DNA from 3 places in the Fictibacillus nanhaiensis genome. Region 1 is predicted to be linked to each of the others. Evidence: riboswitches for the same ligand, from Rfam matches in the RefSeq annotation. Region 1 holds a riboswitch; each other region holds the start of a gene.
What was found. Region 1 has a riboswitch for S-adenosylmethionine ahead of ACFS5O_RS13485 (alpha/beta hydrolase). Riboswitches for the same ligand answer to the same signal wherever they lie in the genome.
Positions count from the first base shown of each region.

Region 2: linked by a shared signal. The riboswitch ahead of ACFS5O_RS14030 (bifunctional homocysteine S-methyltransferase/methylenetetrahydrofolate reductase) and the one ahead of ACFS5O_RS13485 (alpha/beta hydrolase) in region 1 are both predicted to bind S-adenosylmethionine.
Region 3: linked by a shared signal. The riboswitch ahead of ACFS5O_RS08145 (methionine ABC transporter ATP-binding protein) and the one ahead of ACFS5O_RS13485 (alpha/beta hydrolase) in region 1 are both predicted to bind S-adenosylmethionine.

Region 1 covers NZ_JBHUPF010000006.1:1,905,951-1,913,165, forward strand. The annotation lists gene ACFS5O_RS13465 (LURP-one-related family protein) at 1-421, shown strand, start outside; gene ACFS5O_RS13470 (Ger(x)C family spore germination protein) at 720-1,799, opposite strand; gene ACFS5O_RS13475 (GerAB/ArcD/ProY family transporter) at 1,792-2,904, opposite strand; gene ACFS5O_RS13480 (spore germination protein) at 2,921-4,435, opposite strand; SAM riboswitch class I at 4,596-4,717, shown strand; gene ACFS5O_RS13485 (alpha/beta hydrolase) at 4,838-5,644, shown strand; SAM riboswitch class I at 5,692-5,808, shown strand; gene ACFS5O_RS13490 (MetQ/NlpA family ABC transporter substrate-binding protein) at 5,937-6,758, shown strand; gene modB (molybdate ABC transporter permease subunit) at 7,072-7,215, shown strand, end outside.
Region 2 covers NZ_JBHUPF010000006.1:2,011,899-2,019,113, forward strand. The annotation lists gene sat (sulfate adenylyltransferase) at 1-460, shown strand, start outside; gene cysC (adenylyl-sulfate kinase) at 426-1,025, shown strand; gene ACFS5O_RS14005 (nitrite/sulfite reductase) at 1,051-2,679, shown strand; gene ACFS5O_RS14010 (DUF3906 family protein) at 2,694-2,915, shown strand; gene cobA (uroporphyrinogen-III C-methyltransferase) at 2,928-3,713, shown strand; gene ACFS5O_RS14020 (sirohydrochlorin chelatase) at 3,714-4,466, shown strand; gene ACFS5O_RS14025 (NAD(P)-binding protein) at 4,482-5,120, shown strand; SAM riboswitch class I at 5,122-5,236, shown strand; gene ACFS5O_RS14030 (bifunctional homocysteine S-methyltransferase/methylenetetrahydrofolate reductase) at 5,301-7,151, shown strand; gene metH (methionine synthase) at 7,144-7,215, shown strand, end outside.
Region 3 covers NZ_JBHUPF010000006.1:910,460-917,674, forward strand. The annotation lists gene sigI (RNA polymerase sigma-I factor) at 1-615, shown strand, start outside; gene ACFS5O_RS08135 (anti-sigma-I factor RsgI family protein) at 706-1,881, shown strand; gene ACFS5O_RS08140 (hypothetical protein) at 2,002-2,346, shown strand; SAM riboswitch class I at 2,426-2,556, shown strand; gene ACFS5O_RS08145 (methionine ABC transporter ATP-binding protein) at 2,865-3,890, shown strand; gene ACFS5O_RS08150 (methionine ABC transporter permease) at 3,883-4,551, shown strand; gene ACFS5O_RS08155 (MetQ/NlpA family ABC transporter substrate-binding protein) at 4,583-5,401, shown strand; gene ACFS5O_RS08160 (carboxymuconolactone decarboxylase family protein) at 5,655-6,035, shown strand; gene ACFS5O_RS20335 (YuzK family famiily protein) at 6,312-6,452, shown strand; gene sufC (Fe-S cluster assembly ATPase SufC) at 6,694-7,215, shown strand, end outside.

The DNA.
Region 1 (7,215 bases):
AAGCGCATTTTCTTCAGGTGTGAGTATTGAAGATGAATCTGGAAGAGTAATCATTGAAGGGAATTTTCCTTTCTTATCGGGAAAATGGGTGGTTAAGCAATCAGACGGCAGGGAACTCGGTGTTGTAAAATCATCGTTTGCGTTCTTTTCTAAAAAATATCATTACATAACGAATGTGCAAAATTATGAAATTGAAGCTCCTGCTTTTTCAAAAGAGTATACCGTTTTTGATGAGAACAAGGAGGAAGTAGCGACGTTTAAAAAAGTGAATGGATTTTTTCAAGCTTCTGCTTATGAGTTAAAACACACTTCAGATTGCTTATTAACAGAAGAGCTAATTGCTGTTGTAATGGGAGTAAATGCGATCGAAAAACGAAACCGATCTTCCGCTGGAGCTGGTGCAGGAGGCTCTGGCGGCTGAACTTACTAATAAAAGAAGCTTTTACTTAACGTTTTGAAAACATTGAGTAAAAGCTTCTTTTTTATTTGAGTGATGTCCATTTGAGGTGGGCATTGTAATTGAATGTGCGCACGACACATACAAGAGGGGATATATTAGCCATATATCCACGGTAATTCAAAATAATATCACGCTAAATTGCAATATATTCACGTATAAGCTTAATTATTTCACGGATAAAATTTTTTATCCGATATTCGACACAAGATTACTTCTCGTCAAAACTAATCCAAAGCTGGAATTCCCACAAAACTAGAGGCTACTCCGTAATCCCTGCCTGCGTAATTTCCACCTTCACTTTAACGTTGATTGGGATGTCAGGATATTGTTCGTCCCAACGTTTAAAATCAAATCCTCGAGTTCTACTTCTAGCAAGATCTCCTAATCCAATCGTATCAACCTTTGCTTTTTGTAATTTCTTCACGATTTTATTTGTTCGTTTATTCATCGCTTTTTCTGTAGCACTTTCAAGCTGCTCGATAAGAGCTGGATTACTTACCGGAATTTTAGGCGCTTCACTTACTCGTCCTTTCACTTTTACCGAAATGTCTACTGATGGAGAGCGTTTCACGTTTTTAAATTGATACTCTACTTTAGATGACAGGTTTTGAATCGTAAAAAATTGATTATTTTTAAATTTTACTTCATAGATGCCTTTTTCAAAGGGTTCCATGAGAAGCTTTAAAAGGAAAGAATCTTCAAGTTTCAATTGTCCAACCATTTTATCGTCTTTTAAGAGAGCTGTTCCTATTACTCTTATTCGATCACCTTGCTTCTCTATGAGTGGCAAGTTTGGATCCATTCCTTTTCCGTAATATCTATACAAAAAATCATGTATGTTTGACTTTGGTATGTTTGCGTTCATATTTTGATCAAGCAGTTGAAGCAGATACTTAGAAGGTGTTTCGCTGAGTGGGTATTGTTGCTTTAGTAAGGTTTTCGTACTTCCTTTAACGATTGCCATATAAAGATCGCGCCCTAAAGATGGATCACGCTGAAGTGTGTCTACTAGATCATAGATACCATTTTCAGCTAAACGATGATTATAAAGAGCGATATCTAAGCGTCCGATTTCGAATGGTTTAGGTGATTCAGCTTGTTCCAATGCTCTTGCCATCTTGCTCGTATTCGTAGTTGCTGTGAAAACTTCCGAAATGGGAGGGACATCTTCACCTCTTTGTGGAATCGCTACCATTCCGTTTAACTCCACTTGGCTGTTTGACTTATAATCATAACCTACGGCGGAAACGAGCTGAACATCTTCAAGAATCTTCTTGCTTGGAAAACAGCCTGTTAGCAGGAATAAAGTGAAAACGATAATCATATTTTTTCTAACCATTACTTGTTTTCCTTCCTTTTCCTTTTCCGTTTCCTTTTCCTAAAATAAGTTGGATCACAAATAGAAAGGGAATGTAAGCATATAGAATATAAAAACCAATCTGAGAAACTTTCGTGTTCAGTATGTCTACTTGCTGCCTGTCAACGACTAAGATACTGCATATGAAGATTATGAACATCATCGTTCGAAGTGCGCTTTTTTGCTTGATTTTATATAACCGGTGAATTCCGCGACTAACCGACCAAAAACCAATACAGATGTTAGGAAGAATTACGAAGAGCCAAAGAGCGATTCCAGCATATTCAAAACGTTGTGCAAAAGGAAGGTCAACGATTTTCCAAAGCGTTAAAGTCGCCCAAATCGTATGTTGAAGCTGCTCTTGATTAAAATAGACAAAAGATACAAACACAGTGATCAGGTAAGTAAACATCGTAAACAGGTTACCCAAATGTGCCCATTTTTGAGACTTTTCAGGATGTTTTAAGAAAGGCAGGTATAACAAAATGAGCTCAAAACCTAAATAATCAAGAGTAACCCCTTTTGTTGCAGCCATCAAATCACTAAAAGAATGGTCAAGAATAGGTAAAAAATTCGTATAATGTGCATTTTTAAGTGCGTAGTATTTTAATAAGAACAAAGGCAGTGACATAAAAAATCCTAATACGGAGAGCCCTGCTACAACCCGGATTCCTCCTATAACATAGGAATAAGCTAGTCCTAATAGGATAAAGGTGATGATCGGTGTTCCGAGTTCAGGAAAGATCCAAATCTGAATCACTTCAATATACGTTCTAAGTACAGTTAGAATGGTTGAACTAAAATAAATTAAAAGTAAAAAGCTTAGTGTACCACCGATCCATCTGCCAAATAAATTTCTATGTACACCGATGATATCAGCGTTTTCTCTAGAAAGGATTCGATAGATCATCCAGATCAACACGTTGAACAAAAGCCCCCCGATGATTACAGAAATCCATGCATCATGTCCAGCTGTCTTTGCGATATATCGCTCGAACCCAAGAATTCCTACACCAATCTGCATCGTTGTAACCATATAAAAAGCCATATAAGGTGATATCTGCTTGTTTTCACTGATCTGAGACATACATACCCCTCGCTTTTTAGTCTTCTATGTCATGTTTTTCTTTTGCGCGCTTTTTATTCATTTTCGCCTTATCTTGCGGTCGAACAGATGATGGACGGCTGTTCTGCACACTAAAAGGCATACGGATGAGTGCATCTTTTAAATCATTTACACGAAGCGGGTATAGGGGTGCGATGTAAGGTCTTCCGAGAGAAGTAAGTTTTAATAGATGTGAAACAATAAATGCAAAGCAGATCGCAACACCAAGTACACCTAAGAACTGTGCAAATATTAAAAAGGGAAAACGAAGCAAACGAATCGTGTTACTCATCTGATAGACAGGTGTTGTAAAAGAAGCGAGTGCGGCTAGAGCTACGATGATTAGAAGAACGTTACTCGTTAAACCAGCTTGAACCGCTGCCGTTCCAATAACGATACCTCCAACGATACCGATCGTTTGACCGACTTTAGATGGTAGCCTCGCACCAGCTTCACGAAGTAACTCAATCGAAAGTTCTAGTACGATAGCTTCTAATATAGGTGGAAATGGAATATCGTTACGTGAAGCCACAAGTGTAGCTAAAAGATTTTCTGGAATCATCTCATAATGAAACGTTAGTACAGCAACATAAAGCGGCGTTGATAACACTGAAAACATAACCGCCATCAATCGGATCAACCGAAAGACAGAAGCGAGCGTCCAATTTAAAAAATAGTCTTCAAAAGCTGAAAAGAATTCTACAATAGTTGTCGGGCCGGTCAGTGCATGAGGAGATCCATCAGCCATAATCGCCACTTTCCCTTCAGACAAAACACTGGCTACTCGATCAGGTCTTTCTGTATCAATGAGCTGTGGAAAGGGAGAGTTCTCGTTGTCTGAGATCATTTGATTGATATAGGAACTGTCTACGACATGATCGTATTCGATGTCATTAACACGTTGAATCGCAGTGTTCACATTCTCTGCATCAGCGATTCCGTCAATATAGATAATGGCAACTCTCGTTTTAGAAAGTTTTCCAACACGCACTTCTTTTACTGTAAATTCAGGAATAGGAAGTCTTTTACGAATCAAGTTTAAATTGGTATCCAAAGATTCTACGAATGCTTCCTTTGGACCAACAACACTAAATTCGGTTTCAGGAATCGAAATCTGCCTGTTTTCAGTCGACAGACTGGGAACGAGCAAACCTTCTGGGTCGCCTTTATTCATTTGAATGAGAATAAAGCCTTCTGTTACTTTGTTCGCGATGTCATGAACATCATTCGATTTGACCATTCCATCTAAAGGTAGATGCTTCTGGATATCGTCTAAATTTTTTAGAGGCATTTCTGTTATATACGGTAATAAATCACGATGAAGAAATTCGGGATTTACAAGTGTTTTATAATAAGAGATATAGAAGGTGCTAAGAGATGTTTGCTTCACAGTAGAAAAGTCGGCTGAAGCGGTCAGCTTTTTCATGAGTTCTGGAAATGTCAATGTACCTTTTGTAGAATTTGATTTAGCTTCTTGTTGTTGATTTTTCTTTTTTTTCTTAAAAAATATCATTGATATCACCCGTTCGTTAATACGTCGTGAACCTACTACATTCCATTAGCATTTCCTTGGCACATAAAAATATTCTCTAAGGTGGAATGTACCGTTATGATATATAACATTGACAACCATGAGCGAGTAGCCTATGATTATCATTAAATGAATAACCAAACTCTTATTAAGAGCAGGCGGAGGGATTTAGCCCTATGAAGCCCGGCAACCATCGGCGAAACATGAAAGGTTTTGACCGAAACGGTGCTAAATCTAACAGCATTCTTTGCTGAGAGATGAGAGAACGAACGGATATTTTAGTATGAAACCGTGTTCTCAAAGGGAACATGGTTTTTTGTTTTTTATAAGGCAAGATAAGACGATTGCGATTAAAGGTATTTTATAAGAAAAGGAGTGGGTGATATGGTGGCATCGGATTGTATATGGTGGAAGGGAAGAAAACTGGCTCACACCCTTCATTTACCTCAGGCAAATGGGGTAGGTGAAAAGAAGACTCCGTTAATTATTATCTGCCACGGTTTTACAAGTACACGAATTGGCGTTGATCGTTTATTTGTAAAAACGGCTCAAGCTCTTGTTAAACTTGGATATGCTGTATTGCGTTTCGATTATGCAGGCTGCGGTGAGAGTGAAGGGGAGTATGGAGAAAATGAATTTGCCTGTTTTATTGATCAGACAAAGGAAGTAATTTCTTTTGGAAGCAAACTCCCTAGTGTTGAGGAACGTTCTATAACTTTAATTGGTCATAGTTTAGGTGGAGCTGTTGCGGCTTGCACGGCAGCGGATGATGATCGAGTTCATAATGTTATCACGTGGTCGGCTGTAGGAAATCCATTTGCCGATATTAAAGAAATCGTTGGTTACAACGGAGAGCACGCTGTTGTTGATCACTTAGGGTATGCCATAACAGAAGAATTTTTGTTTTCACTTGAGTCTTATTCGCCACTAGAGGCTATCCAGCAATTTAGTGGAAACGCACTGTTTATCCATGGAACGAGTGACCCAGTTATTTCTTGTAATTATTGTTTGGATTATTATGAACACTCTATTAGAGCAATGAGAGGTACAACTTCCATGTTTCTAATAGAAGGTGCAAATCATACGTATTCTTCTATTAAGCATTTTGACAAGCTTATAACTGCCACTTCAGAATGGTTGTTAACGAACGTAACAGTACCTGTTCAGAATAATTTGAAAAAAAGTGTTTGACAACTTGTTGAATACCTGTAATAATACTAAGTAATTTGATAGGAATACTCTTATTGAGAGCAGGTGGAGGGAATTAGCCCTATGAAGCCCGGCAACCATTCATGTTGAACAGCCAATATGAAAACGGTGCTAAATCTAACAGTGGTCACACTGAGAGATGAGAGGATAATCGGAAATGTTTTTCGAGAAGCCTTCTGTCTCTTTTATGAGATCAGGAGGCTTTTTTTGTACCACCTCTTAAGAGAGCTTTTATCAAAGGTTATATAGAAAATAATGGATAGGGGATCAGATCATGAAAAGAATCATTCAAGTATTACTCGCAAGTTTGGTGGTATTCGCATTAGCAGCTTGTGGCTCATCCACAAGTGGTGGAGAAAAAACAGAAAAGTTGGTAGTTGGGGCATCAAATGTACCACACGCTGAAATATTAGAAGAAGCGAAGCCGCTTTTAAAGGAAAAGGGTATTGAATTAGAAATTGTAAAATTCCAAGACTATATCTTACCGAATAAATCACTTTATGAAAAAGAAATAGATGCAAACTATTTTCAGCATATTCCATATTTGACTCAACAGGTGAAAGATAATCCGAAGTATAAATTCGAAAACGCAGGTGCTGTTCACTTAGAGCCGATGGGGGTTTACTCAAAAAGACATAAATCATTAAAAGACATTCCTAATGGTGGGAAAGTAATCTTGAGCAACTCTATCGCTGAGCACGGCCGTATCCTTTCAATCTTTGAAGCAGAAGGACTAATCAAGCTAAAAGAAGGTAAAGGTTATGAAGCGCAAATAAGCGATATTGTAGAAAATCCGAAAAACCTTGAATTTGTAGCAGACATTGATCCTGGTCTTTTAACAAAAGCGTATGAAAACGATGAGGGCGATGCGATTGTCATCAACACAAACTATGCGATCGATGCAGATTTGAATCCGAAGAAGGATTCTATCGCATTGGAAGGATCTGAGTCACCATTTGCGAATATCATTACAGTTCGTGAAGGCGATAAAGATAAGAAATCAATAAAAACCTTATTAGAAGTACTTCATTCAAAAGAGATTACCGATTTTATCGATAAAGAGTACAAAGGTTCTGTGCTAGCTGTAAAAGAGTAATTAAATGAGCTGTCTAGATGGGGAAAGGTACTCGTCTAGGCAGCTTTTATAATGAATTAAAGTGTTTAGTAGGGAGCCTGGAAGTCTCTTTTAAAGGAATTAAGTCTAAAGAAGAAAAATTAAGTTTAGAAAAGAAAAATTAAGTCGTAATGAGCTTCGATTAAGTCGTTCTAGAGATCAATTAAGTCTACATTCAAAAATAAAGGCCGTTCGACAATTTCGACACCTTTCACACTATACAAAGTACGGTATGATATGATGAAGACGTATAAATTCAGTTATTAATCATTGTGGTAAGCGGGTGAAAAAGGAAATGGCAATAGAATTTTGGTCACCTGTCAAATTATCAATCGGCATAGCGTTGACTGCTTCATTGATCGTGATTCTTGCAGGTCTATTTTTTGGCAGAATCATGGCTCATCAGAGGTTTAAAGGGAAAACGTTGATCGAAACACTT
Region 2 (7,215 bases), 110 kb from region 1:
CTTCCTAGCTGTTTTTCCAGCCGCAATGCGCTATGCAGGTCCGCGTGAAGCCATTTTTCACGCTCTCGTTAGAAAAAATTATGGCTGTACACATTTTATTGTTGGCCGTGATCATGCAGGCGTCGGTAATTATTACGGGACATATGAAGCACAAGAAATCTTTTCACAGTTTACAGCAGATGAAATCGGTATAACGACACTTTTCTTTGAACACAGTTTTTTCTGTAAAAAATGTGAAGCAATGGCCTCTTCTAAAACGTGTCCTCACACAAGTGTAGATCATGTGATTTTATCTGGAACAAAGGTACGAGAACTGCTTCGTAATGGTGATTTGCCGCCTAGCACTTTTAGCCGTAAAGAAGTAGTAGAAGTCTTAATAAAAGGGCTAAGAAAACATGAAGAAAAAGAGCGAAAAGGAGATTCTAATGAGCAAACCGCACAATATAATCTGGCACGATAGCTCGATTACAGTAGAAGACAGAAGAAAGCAAAATAACCATTCCAGTTTTGTTCTTTGGTTTACCGGTCTCTCTGGTTCTGGAAAATCAACCATTGCAAATGCACTTGCAAAAGAACTTTACGATCGAAACATCCGGAATTATGTACTGGATGGAGACAACATCCGAAATGGATTAAACCGTGACCTATCGTTTTCAGATGAAGATAGAACGGAAAACATCCGCAGAATCTCAGAAGTTTCTAAGCTGTTTGTTGATAATGGAACGGTTGTGCTGACAGCGTTTATCTCTCCATTTATACAAGATCGAGAGAAGGCAAAGGCAATTGTTTCAGAAGAAGAGTTTATTGAAATCTTTGTATCATGTCCAATCGAAGAATGTGAGAAAAGAGATCCAAAGGGATTGTACGACAAAGCGCGAAAAGGTGAGATTCCAGATTTTACTGGAATTGATTCACCTTACGAAGAACCGGTATCACCTGCTCTTACCATTTATACGAACGAACAAAGCGTTACCGAGAGTGTTGAGGTCATCTTAAACTATTTGAAAAACAGGAAGTTGATTTAACTAACGATAAAGGAGATCGAAAACGATGGCATATGAAAAAGCGTGGGCAGATAATCCGAAGATCAACAAAACAGAACAAAAAAAGCTCGTAAAAGATGGATTGAAAATATTTGAAGATATTCCTCATTACGCAGAAAACGGCTTTTCTTCTATTCCGAAAGAAGAATGGGATAGTTTCAAGTGGGCTGGCCTATATCTGCAGCGTCCTAAAGAAGACGGCTATTTTATGATGAGGGTTAATGTTCCATCAGGCATTTTAAGTTATGAACAAGTAAAAGCATTAGCTCATATTTGCAAAGATTATGGAAGAGACGTATTCGATATCACGACACGTCAGGCCATTCAATTTCACTGGCTGACCATTGAACAGATTCCAGATATCTTTAATCGGTTAGAAGCAGTTGGGTTGTCGAGCGCGGGTGCGTGTGGGGACATTACGCGAAACATCATGGGGAACCCAATCGCGGGCATCGATCCTCACGAACTCTTCGATACCACTGAAATTGTAAAAGAAGTTTATGAGTTCTTTCAGCATAATGAAGATTTCTCAAATTTGCCGAGAAAATACAAAATGTCCATTAGCTCCAATGTGAACAATAGTGCTCATGCTGAAATTAACTGTGTGGCATTTACTCCAGCTTTGAAAGAAATTGAAGATAAAGAGATACCTGGATTTCACATAAAGATCGGCGGCGGTTTATCATCTAGACCATTCTTAGCACAGCCCCTTGATGTGTTTATTGAACCGCATCAGGTAAAAGAGGTTTCAATCGCAATTACTACCATTTTCCGTGACTATGGTTATCGGGAAAAGCGTCACCTTGCACGCCTTAAATTCTTGATGGCGGATTGGGGACCAGAAAAATTTAAAGAAAAGCTTCTAGAATATACGGGACCGCTTCACTCTAAAGGAAAAGATGCTCTTAAAACATGGAACGGCGGATACTTTTATGGTGTTCATCCTCAAAAGCAAGAGGGTTTAAGTTATATCGGCTTTAACGTACCTGTTGGCCGACTTCATGCTGATGAAGTTTTAGAGCTTGCTGAAATTGCAAAGAAATACGGAAACGGTGAGATTCGAACGGTAAATTCTCAAAACTTAATTATTCCTAATGTGAAACACGAAAACGTCGAGTTGCTTTTACAAAAAGAAATTTTCAAACGCATCACCACGCAGCCTCTATCTTTCATTGGTCATTCTGTTTCTTGTACCGGGATCGAGTATTGTAACTTAGCACTCGTTGAAACGAAAGAAAGAATGCGCAGAATTGCTGAGATTCTCGATCAGCAAATCACCCTCGATGTTCCCGTTAGAATTCATATGGTAGGCTGTCCTAACTCCTGCGGTCAGCGTCAGATCGCAGATATTGGCCTTCAAGGCGTATTGTTAAAAACAAAAGAGAAAAAGATGGTTCAAGCCTTTGAGATTTATGTAGGAGGCACACTTGATGATGGCGGAAAGTTTAACGAAAAGCTAAAAGGAAAGTTCCGTGCGGATTCGTTAGACGAAGTACTTTTCCGTTTCCTTACTGTATTTAAAAATACAAAACTTCCAGCAGAAAGCTTTTTTGACTATATAAACCGACTTGGGTTAGAACAGCTTCAAAAAGAACTGGACCGAATTGCTGAAGAATTAGAAGAAAAAGTCTCATAAAAAGGAGTCTCGCTATGTATTTATACAGATTTGAAGTCATTTCAAAATCAACGGTTATACCCGTTGTGATAGCCGCTTCAACAGATGAACAGGCTTTTCAGTTGGTTGACATCGAGCTCGAGAAGTATTTTTTGAAACAGCCTGAAGTTGATGAGATCTCTCTTTATGAAAAGAAAAGAATTCGTACGGGCAACGGGTTCGTGCTTTATGAACGTGAAACGATATTAAATCCTTAAGGAGTGATGATGATGGGAAAAGTATATCTTGTCGGAGCTGGCCCTGGAGATCCAGGATTGATAACCGTAAAAGGTCTGCGTTGTATTCAGGAAGCGGATGTCATTTTATATGATCGATTAGTGAATAAAGAATTGCTCTCTTATGCAAGACCGGACTGCGACTTAATTTATTGCGGTAAACTGCCAAACTACCATTTCATGAAGCAAGAAACAATCAACAGTTTCTTAGTTAAACACGCTCAAAAAGGAAAAGTAGTAACTCGGCTAAAAGGCGGTGACCCCTTCGTGTTTGGAAGAGGCGGAGAAGAAGCAGAAACACTTGCAAAAAGTCGTATTCCGTTTGAGGTGATTCCTGGAATAACATCAGGGATTGCAGCACCTGCCTATGCGGGAATTCCCGTAACACATCGTAACATCGCTTCAAGCTTTGCGGTCGTTACCGGCCATCGTAAAAAAGGTGAAGAAGATGAACTGAAATGGGAAAGTCTAGCGAACGGCATTGATACGTTAGCGATCTATATGGGAGTCGGCAACCTAGGTTATATTTGCGAACAGTTGACGAGACACGGAAAAAGCAAAGAAACACCAGTAGCCCTTGTGGAGTGGGGATCTTTAGAAAATCAACGAACCGTTACAGGTACACTGGATACGATTGAGGAAATCGTGGTTAAAGAACAAATTGAGAATCCGAGCATGATCATTGTCGGTGAAGTTGTTCGACTTCGCAGTGAACTGAAATGGTTTGAAAAGCTGCATGAAGAACCGAGTAAGCTCGCTGCCGTTAGAGAGGCTCTGTAAATGAAGGCATTGCTCTTTATCTGTCACGGTACAAGACTGGCAAAAGGTCGTATGGAAGCGGAAGAATTTGTGAGACTTTGTATGGCACAAGTAGATGTGCCTATCAAAGAGATTTGTTTTTTAGAGCTTGCTGAACCCTCTATTACCCAAGGCTTCGAAACGTGTATACAAAAAGGAGCAACGAGTATCTCTGTGATTCCTGTGTTCTTACTATGTGCTAATCATATAAAAATAGATATTCCAAACGAACTTCACCACTTGCAGAATCAACATCCAGGAGTTGAAGTGATTTACGGGCGTCCATTCGGTGTACACGAAGCCATTTCGCATTTGTTGTGGGAGAAGATCACGAAAAGTACAGTTAGTTTAAGTGAAAATACACATATCTTGCTGGTGGGAAGAGGCAGCACGGATCAAGATGTAAAGCGGGATCTAGATGCAATAGCGGCTAACGTTCAAAACCATTACGGAATTCCTAGTATTCAAGCTTGTTTTTTAACCGGTTCGGTACCGAGCTTTGAAGAGGCTCTATGGAATAGTCGCGAGTTATTTGAACAAATCATCGTTGTGCCTTATCTTCTATTTTCAGGGCTATTAATAAACGGGATGAAACTGACGATAAACCGCTATCAGCTACAATCTAAACAAAACGTAACTCTTTGTGAGACGCTTGGCTACCACCCTATTCTTAAAGATGTTTTACTCACGCGTATCAATGAAACACTTAAAACAAAGAAATATGCATTTTCTTAAAAAGTGAGGAATGCTATGTATCCCATACATGTAAACCTGTCTAGTAAAACGGTCGTTGTAGCAGGCGGTGGAATAGTCGCGTATCGGAAAATTAATGATTTATTGAATGAAGAAGCAATCATTACTGTAATCAGTCCAACTGTTGTTAACGAGATTCAGGAATGGCATGCAGAAAAAAAGCTGACTTGGATTGAAAGAGAAGTGAAACGTGAAGATTTGGAGAAAGCATTTTTAATCATTGCAGCGACCAATACCAAAGAGGTTAACTCTTGGATTGCAGCACAGGCAAGTTCAAAACAGCTTGTGAATATGGCGGATCAACCGCACCTTGGCAATTTTATTGTTCCCAGTGTCGTAAAAAGAGGTAAGCTTATACTCTCTGTTTCCACCTCTGGAGCTAGTCCAAGTCTATCTAAATCTATAAAAAAAGAGCTTCAGCAAAAATACAGTGAAGACTATGAAACGTATTTAGATTTTTTATTCCAATGCAGATCCATCATTAAGAAGGAATTTCCGGAAAAATATCGAAAAGACTTATTAACAAAGCTAACAGATCAGTCGTTTTTATATGACGTAGAAAAACAACGCTCGTATAAACAGGAATTATTAAAGATAATAGAACGCAAATTAGTAAATGAACCAATAAATGAATAAATCCTTATCAAGAGAGGTAGAGGGAGCGGCCCTATGAAACCTCAGCAACCAGCAGCTACAAGCTGAAAAGGTGCTAATTCCTGCGAGTTCAAATGTTGAACTTGTAAAGATAAGAAGACCCCGACGCTTAAAAAAGTCTTCTTTTATAGAAGGCTTTTTATTTTTATAGAGGAGGCTATCATGAGTTTAATCACAGACTTAGAACAAAACAAGATCCTAATCGGTGATGGTGCGATGGGAACGCTTTTGTATTCGTATGGATCTGACTTCTGTTATGAAGAGTTAAATCTTTCTCAAGAAGAACAGATCTATAACATCCACCGCGCTTATTTAGATGCAGGTGCTGATATCATTCAAACGAATACGTATGCAGCAAACTATTCGAAGCTTGAACGTTACGGACTTCAAGATCATGTGAAAGAGATCAATAAAGCGGCTGTTCATATTGCTAGAACAGCGGCTCATAACGAATATGTTGTAGGTACGATTGGTGGAATACGCGGCATTAAACCAAATAGCATTTCTCTGGATGAAATCAAGCGCAGTTTTCGTGAGCAGCTGTATTGTTTGTTGATGGAGAATGTAGACGGCATCCAATTAGAAACGTATTATGACCTGGAAGAACTAGAAACAGTTTTAGAGATTGCTAGAAAAGAAACATCTCTTCCAATCATTGCTCAAGTGTCATTGCAGGAAGTCGGCTTTATGCAGGACCGCACGCCGATTTCAGATGCTTTGAACCGGCTTGAGAACTTAGGTGCTGATGTCGTGGGGGTAAACTGTCGCCTTGGACCTTATCACATGCTGATGACACTTGAGGAAGTTCCATTACCAAATCAGGCTTATCTTTCAGCGTTTCCTAATGCGTCGCTTCCTTCTTATACAGATGGCCGTTTTAAGTATGAAGGGGACGCGGATTATTTTAAAGAATGTGCCCATTTGTTCAGGCAGCAAGGGGTTCGTCTATTAGGCGGATGTTGTGGTACGACGCCTGCCCATATTCGTGCCTTCTCAAGTGAACTTAAAAATTTAGAGCCTGTAACAGAAAAAGAAGTGAAACAAAGAAAGCAAAAGATTGTCATTCAATCAGCATCAAAACCTAAGTATGTTCCACTAAGTGAAGAAGTAAAAAAGAAGCAATCCATTATTGTTGAATTAGATCCACCACGTAAATTAGATACATCGCGTTTTATGGAAGGAGCCAAGGCGTTAAAAGAAGCGGGAATCGACGCACTTACCCTCGCTGATAATTCACTTGCTTCTCCACGTGTTTGCAACTCTGCATTAGGGTCGATTGTGCAGTCCCAACTTAACCTTCGCCCGCTCGTTCATATTACGTGCCGTGACAGAAACTTAATCGGCCTTCAGTCTCACTTGATGGGACTTCACACGCATGGAATACATGAAGTACTAGCTGTGACTGGAGATCCCGCAAGCGTCGGAGATTTCCCAGGTGCTTCATCTGTTTATGATGTCACCTCCTTCGAACTTATTAAGCTCATCAAACAGTTTAATGAAGGGTTATCACTTTCAGGTAAAGAGCTTGGAGAAAAAACATCCTTTACGGTGGGAGCGGCTTTTAACCCTAACATCCGGTCCATTGACAAAGCAGTTGAGCGGTTAGAGAAAAAGATTGCTTATGGCGCAGATTACTTTATCAGCCAGCCTGTTTTTTCAGAGCAAAGACTTATTGAAACATATGAAGCAACAAAACATATTGATAAACCGATCTATATTGGGATCATGCCATTAACTTCTTCGCGAAACGCAGAGTTTCTTCACCATGAAGTTCCTGGAATTAAACTATCTGATTCTGTGCGTGATCGCATGGGCAAGTATAAAGATGATCCAAAACAGGCGTGCGAAGAAGGCTTATTGATTGCCAAGTCGTTATTAGACACAGCTATGGAACTCTTTAATGGCATTTATCTGATCACACCATTTATCCGTTACGAGCTGACCGTAGAATTAGCACAATATGCACGAGCTAACCATCCATCACTATTAGCCAGGAGGTCACAGAATGCCTAAGTCATCAATAGAAAAGCAGCTAGAATCAAAGATCTTAATCATGGATGGTGCGATGGGAACGATG
Region 3 (7,215 bases), 1.0 Mb from region 1:
AAAAAAGTAACATCAAAAGTATGCAGTCAATATATAGATCGTACGATGGACGAGTTTAGTGTAGGTCTTTTTGCCTTCAACGAAGCGATAGATCAATACCAAGAAGGTCAAGGAAGCCGTTTCTTGTCTTTTGCTGATATGGTTATTCGTCGCAGAGTCATTGATTATATCCGTAAAGAAGTCCGCCAGAACCGATTGATCTTTTTGCAACCCGATGAGGAAGACGAAGAAGGTCGTTTAGAAGAAAGTTATGCTGAACAAAAAGCTGCGATGGATCATTTCGAAGACCAGATTCAAGTAGAGAATCGGGTTTATGAAATTGAAGAGTACCAAAAGCTATTAAAAACGTTCGGACTGAACTTTAAAGTACTAAGTAAGCATTGTCCGAAACATGTGGATGCACGTGAAAATGCAAAAGAAATCGCACGTCTTTTAGCTGAGAACGAAGAACTTGCCGCGTTTTTAAAAGAAAAAAAGCAATTACCAATAAAAGATTTATTAAATATGGTATCCTGTAGTCGTAAAACCATAGAGAGAAATCGAAAGTATATAATAGCAGTTTCACTTATATATTTAGGCGATTTTCAAGCGCTGAAATCATACATTCAGCCATAAGGTGAGGTAAATAAGGTTACCGGCAAGGGAATGCGATGTTCTCTTGCCTGTAAATTTATACTGATCCTGCTACATGCGGGAGGGATATCATTGAAGAACGGCAGCGGCATCGTTATTGAAGTTCAGAATAAAAAAGCAACTCTTCTTATGAAGGACGGAACCTTCGTGACAGTAAGAGTACCAGCAGGAAAAAGACCTCTTGTAGGTAATGAATACCAGGCTTCTTATTTTTCAAACAAAAAAAGAAGTCTTTTTGTGTTGCCGTCCATTTCGTTTTCAGTCGCAGCTTTGATCGCCTTTCTTTTTCTTTCGGGTCTCATGCCGAATAGCAGCCATTCCGCTGCGGCTGCATATGTTAGCTTTGATATCAATCCAAGCCTCGAGGTTGGCGTTGACGACGAAATGAGAGTTGTTGAAATGGATGCTTTTAACGATGAAGCTAAACAGATCGTTAAGAAATACAATTTTTCTACTGACGATCGTTTGCCGTTTGAAGTATTTGCGGATCAACTCATTAAAGCTTATCAATCAGAAGGCTATATGGAAGAAAATCAATCCATGTTGATCACTACAGTATCTGATAAATCGAGTGATAAGAAAACCAAGCAGGAATTAGATCAGGCGCTGAACGCTATTGTGAAGAAAGCCGTCGTTCAGTATCCTGTAGCCATTACTGTTTCTGAAACGAACCATGAAGTTCGAAAAAAAGCAAAACAACTAGGCGTATCTTCTGGTAAATACACAGCTTTTCAAGAAGCAACGAAGAACGACAAACAACTTAAAGAAGAAAAGATTAAAGAAGTGAAGTTTCAAGAACTTAAGGTAAATGCCACTTCTTCTAAAGATATTAAATCTGTTCCCCATCCACGTAAAATTAAGGCTGCACCACATGAAGTCAAAGGAAAGTCTTCTGATGAACGTATGAAAAAAGAAGCTAAACAACATTCGGTTAAAGAGTCTAAAGAAAACCTTGTTAAACCTCAAAAGGTTACGAACGAAAAACGAAATGATGAAGAACGCAACAAAAACATCAAGTCTAATAACAAAAATGGTCTTAAGCAACAAGAGAAAAAAGTAGAACCTAAAATGATGAAGGATCCTGCGAGGTCCCAAAAAAACGGTAAGAACTTTAAACAACCAAAAGAACAAAGAAAAGAAAACAAACAGCAGGATAAGAACTACAACAAGCAAAATAATAGAAACGAAACTAAAAAAGATGATCAAAGACATGAAAATGATAAGCAAGAAAAGAAACATAAACACTAATTATGAGATAACGTGTCGTAAAACCAATTACGATTCCTTCTGGCTGTCGAAGGGTTTATAAAGGTATATGAATATTCCTCTAGAATCGGTGAAGTAACAACCAATTCGGGGGGATTTTTAATGTTGGATATTCGCTACTTTGAAAGTCAAATCGCAAAAAGTCCATATCTTTCTCTTTATAATATTCCGGTAAAGCCCAGTTTTAAATGTAAGGATGACACCACACTGAAAATTGAATACAGAGAAGGAGAGCGGAACAGAACAGTCACGTTTACAGGAAATCCGAAGTATCTATCGTTGTTACTTGAAGGGAAAATGAAGCTTAGCACATTATTGAGACAAGAGATGATTGAGTTCCAAGGTACACTGAGACAACGCTTAAAATGGGAAGCGATTTTTTACTTGAGTTCCCATTGGGAAGAAATCTCTGCTGGGGTATTAGTTCGAACTGCTAAAAATATTTGACACGAATCGACAAGGATGATAATATTCTTCACAGTGATTCATAAATGCATCGCTTTAACTTAATAAAGTAACACTTTTTTACTTATCACGAGAGGTGGAGGGACTGGCCCTATGAAACCCGGCAACCGCTAGATCATTGCATTCTTATGAATGGTGAACTAGAAAGGTGCCAATTCCTGCAAGGCTTTAAGTAGTCTTGGGAGATGAGGAGAACGTGCATAGAATATAATATGCCTTTCTGCTCATATTGAAGCAGAGAGGCATTTTTTGTTGTTTATCCTAAAGTGATTACAAGTTGATGTTTAGTTAAGACATCACTGAGTAGTTGATTGGAGTGGAAGGTGCGAGACTCCTGTGGGACGAGCGGTCAGGTGAGACCCTTAAGGGCGCAAAGCGGCAAGGGGCTCACCGGTCGCCCCGCGGAAAGCGAGCATCCTGAAATGGAGATCAACCACGTTCAAAAGCAACATTGTATGCTGAAGATAGCAATATTTTAGATAAGAAATGAGGTAAGAATCTTGATTAATTTACAGTCAGTCCGTAAAGTCTTTCAAACCAAAGATGGTGAAGTAAAGGCAGTTGATACGGTAGATTTAAACATAAAGCAAGGAGAAATATACGGAATTATTGGTTACAGTGGCGCGGGTAAGAGTACATTGATCCGAATCCTTAACATGTTGGAGCGTCCGACTAGCGGTACAGTTACGATCGGTGGCAAAAACATGTCTGAGTTGTCATCGAAAAAACTTAGAGAAGCCAGACAAGAAATCTCTATGATCTTTCAGCATTTTAACTTGTTATGGTCTCGCACAGTAAGAGAAAACATCGCTTTTCCTCTTGAAATTGCGGGTTATCCAAAAGCTAAAATCAAACAGCGTGTTGATGAGTTGATCGATCTTGTAGGATTAGAAGGTCGTGGTGGTTCCTATCCATCACAACTAAGTGGGGGGCAAAAGCAGCGTGTAGGTATTGCGCGTGCTCTTGCTAATGAGCCGAAAGTTCTTTTATGTGATGAAGCCACTTCAGCACTCGATCCTAAAACAACAGACAGCATTCTGGATCTACTTGTTGAGATCAATAAAAAGTTAGATCTGACAATTGTTCTTATCACTCATGAGATGCATGTCATCAGAAAAATCTGTCACCGTGTAGCTGTTATGGAGCAAGGTAGAGTGGTAGAAGAAGGCGATGTTTTAAACGTCTTTAAAAATCCGACAGAACCTATTACGAAGGATTTTGTGAAACAAGTAACAGAACCTGAAGAAACGGTAGATACGATTAAACAGTTCATTTCTGAATTTCCTGAAGGTCGAATCGTTCAGCTGACTTTCATCGGTGGACGAGCGGGACAGCCTTTAATCACAGAATTGATTCGTAAGTATGAAGTGGATGTTAATATTCTTCAAGGGAAGATTACTCAGACTCAGAATGGACCTTATGGGACGTTGTTTATTCAGATAAAAGGTACAGAACCTGCACTAGCTCGTGCAATGGAGTTTTTAAATAGTGTGCAGGTTGAAGTAGAGGTGATTCATAATGCTTAGTACATGGTTCCCAAATGTTCAATGGGACGTTCTATTAGAAGCTACAAAAGAAACGTTATATATGTCGGCTATCTCAGTTGTCATTACATTTTTCTTAGGGCTCGCTCTCGGATTAGCGTTATTCTTAACTTCTCCAGGAAACTTGTGGGGAAATAAGTTTTTAAATAGCATCATTGCCATAATCGTTAACGTCTTTCGATCGATTCCGTTTATTATCTTAATCATCTTATTGATTCCATTCACACGCTTGATTGTAGGAACGATGTTAGGCGCTGAAGCTGCGCTTCCAGCTCTAATCGTAGGTGCTGCACCATTTTATGCACGTATGGTTGAGATCGCTTTGAGAGAGATTAATAAAGGGGTTATCGAAGCGGCCAAATCGATGGGTGCTACAAACGCTCAGATCATATTTAAAGTTCTTATTCCAGAAAGCACACCGGCTCTTGTTTCAGGAATCACTGTTACTGCGATCGCGCTCGTAAGTTATACGGCAATGGCTGGAGTTGTTGGTGCTGGCGGCTTAGGAAACTTGGCTTACATGGAAGGTTACCAAAGAGACAACGCAGATGTTACGTTAATTTCAACAGCACTGATCTTGGTCATTGTCTTCGTTATCCAGTGGATTGGAGATCGAATTACAACAGCGTTAGATAAGAGATAATTGTTTTTTTGACAACAAGGAGGAATTTCATATGAAAAAAGTATTATCTGTTCTTGTATTAACCGTTCTTGTTGCGGCACTTGCTGCTTGTGGGAACAAAACAGAAGGTGGAATCAGCGACGAGAAGATTGTAGTAGGTGCATCAAACGTACCGCATGCTGAAATTCTAGAAGAAGCAAAGCCTCTTTTAAAAGAAAAGGGTATCGAACTTGAGATCAAAACGTTCCAAGATTATGTGTTGCCGAACAAATCTTTAGATGAAAAAGAAATCGGTGCGAACTACTTTCAGCACGTTCCTTATCTAGAGTCTCAAATGAAAGACCATGGTTACAAATTCGAGAACGCGGGTGGGATCCACCTTGAGCCGATCGGTGTCTATTCCAAAAAATACAAATCACTGGATGAACTGCCTGAAGGCGCAACAATTATCATGTCTAACTCTGTAGCTGATCATGGCCGTATGCTTGGCTTACTTGAAAAAGAAGGCTTGATTAAAGTGAAAGAAGGTGCCGGAGCAGAGGCACAGATTAAAGATGTTGTTGAAAATCCTAAGAAGCTTAAATTTAAAGCAGACGTTGATGCAGGAATGCTTCCAAAAGCATATAAGAACGGTGAAGGCGATGCGGTTCTAATCAACACAAACTACGCGATCGATGCAGGATTGAATCCTCAGAAAGATGCGATCGCCTTAGAAGGGTCTGATTCTCCGTTCGTGAATATCATTGCCGTTCGTGAAGGAGATAAAGATAAGAAGTCTGTTAAAGCTTTAGTGGAAGTACTGCGTTCTAAAGAGATCCAAGACTTCATTAAAAAGAAATATGAAGGTGCAGTAGTGCCAGTAACAGAATAGTGATTGAGAAAGAACTGACTTATTTGTTAAAGTCAGTTCTTTTTTTGTGAGTAAAAATGAACCTACAACATCTTAGTCCTTTAAAGTATTTTATAAGCCATTGAACTTTATTTATGGTCCCTCAAATACTTTTATAGTCCTCCAAACATCATTTATAGGCTTTTCGGAAAAAAACTTACGAATGTTTATTACATAACCGGCTTATGAATAACTCATACTAAACCTGTTTACTATTTTGACAGGAGTGAATGAAATGAAACAAGAAGAGCAGCCACTACCGGGATCGAATTCAACACAATATCACCTGATCCGCTATAAAGAAGGCTTAGGAAAATATAATGAGAACATGCCTGAACTTACACATGCTTATAATGAATTTACACGCCATTGCTTTAAAGAGGGTGAGATTTCAGAGAAGTATAAGCAGTTGATCGCTTTAGGGATCAGTATCTATTCGCAAGATGAGTATTGTATCATCTACCACACAAAAGGATGTTTAGATCAAGGGTGTTCAGAAAATGAAATCCTTGAAGCTGTGGGAGTTTCTGCTGCATTTGGTGGGGGAGCCGCTATGAGCCAAGGTGTGACCCTCGTTCAAGAGTGCATTAAGGAATTAAATAAACCTCGTCATTAATGGAATGTCTAATTTCCACACTTTTCATGTTTTGAAATCATCCTAAGAAGGTAATGGAAGTAATGTAGCGCATTTAGCAGGATTACACAGAACGTCCCATCTGTTTTCAATAGGAATCATTATGCACGCTTATGCGGGGTGATTTTACATGGATAACAGTTTGAGTGAAACGAGTGTTGCTGATACGCTAACATTAGTAAATAACTTTAACTTTGAAAGGATTGATTCATTATCCACCCCATTAAAGTAAAACATACGTCCGAGATGGAAAAAGCAATGCACCAGTCACATGGCTGTGGTTTTGCAGAGTATGAGAGGGATTTGGAAAAAAGGTTAGACGTTGAGAAGGTCCGAGATAAGGAATACAAAAAAGGATTAGAAATAGCGGCAGATGCAAATAGATACCATACGCCGTAACATATGAACTTAAAATTTCAAAAGGCTGATTCATCAGGTGGTTTACTGCCTCATGGGTCAGCCTTTTTTCAAATATGAAGACTGATGAACAGATATTATGACAACAATGGAAAAGTAAACAGCTCGTTCCCTTGAACATACATTTCATTTGTTATAAGATTAGAATGAGAATAAATTGAGAATGGCTATTTTGTGCCTTTTATCAAAATCTTGAGAATGATTTCTTAATGGAGGTTGTATTATGTCAGCACCTAATTTAAAGATTGAAGATCTTCGTGTATCTATTGAAGATAAAGAGATTATTAAAGGGTTAGATCTCGAAATAAATGGTGGAGAAATCCACGCGATCATGGGACCTAACGGAACAGGAAAGTCTACTCTTTCTGCAGCGTTAATGGGACACCCTAAATATGAAGTGACTTCTGGTAAAGTTACGTTCAACGGAGAAGACCTTTTAGATATGGAAGTTGATGAGCGTGCACAAGCTGGTCTTTTCTTAGCTATGCAATACCCATCAGAAGTAAGCGGTATTACGAACGCTGATTTCCTACGTTCTGCTATCAATGCAAAGCGTGAAGAAGGCGACGAAATTTCTTTAATGAAATTTATCCGTGAGCTAGACAAAAAGATGGATCACCTTGAGATGGACAACGCGTTTGCTCACCGTTACTTAAACGAAGGATTCTCTGGTGGAGAAAAGAAGCGTAACGAGATTCTTCAAATGATGATGCTTGAGCCTAAATTAGCAATCCTTGATGAGATC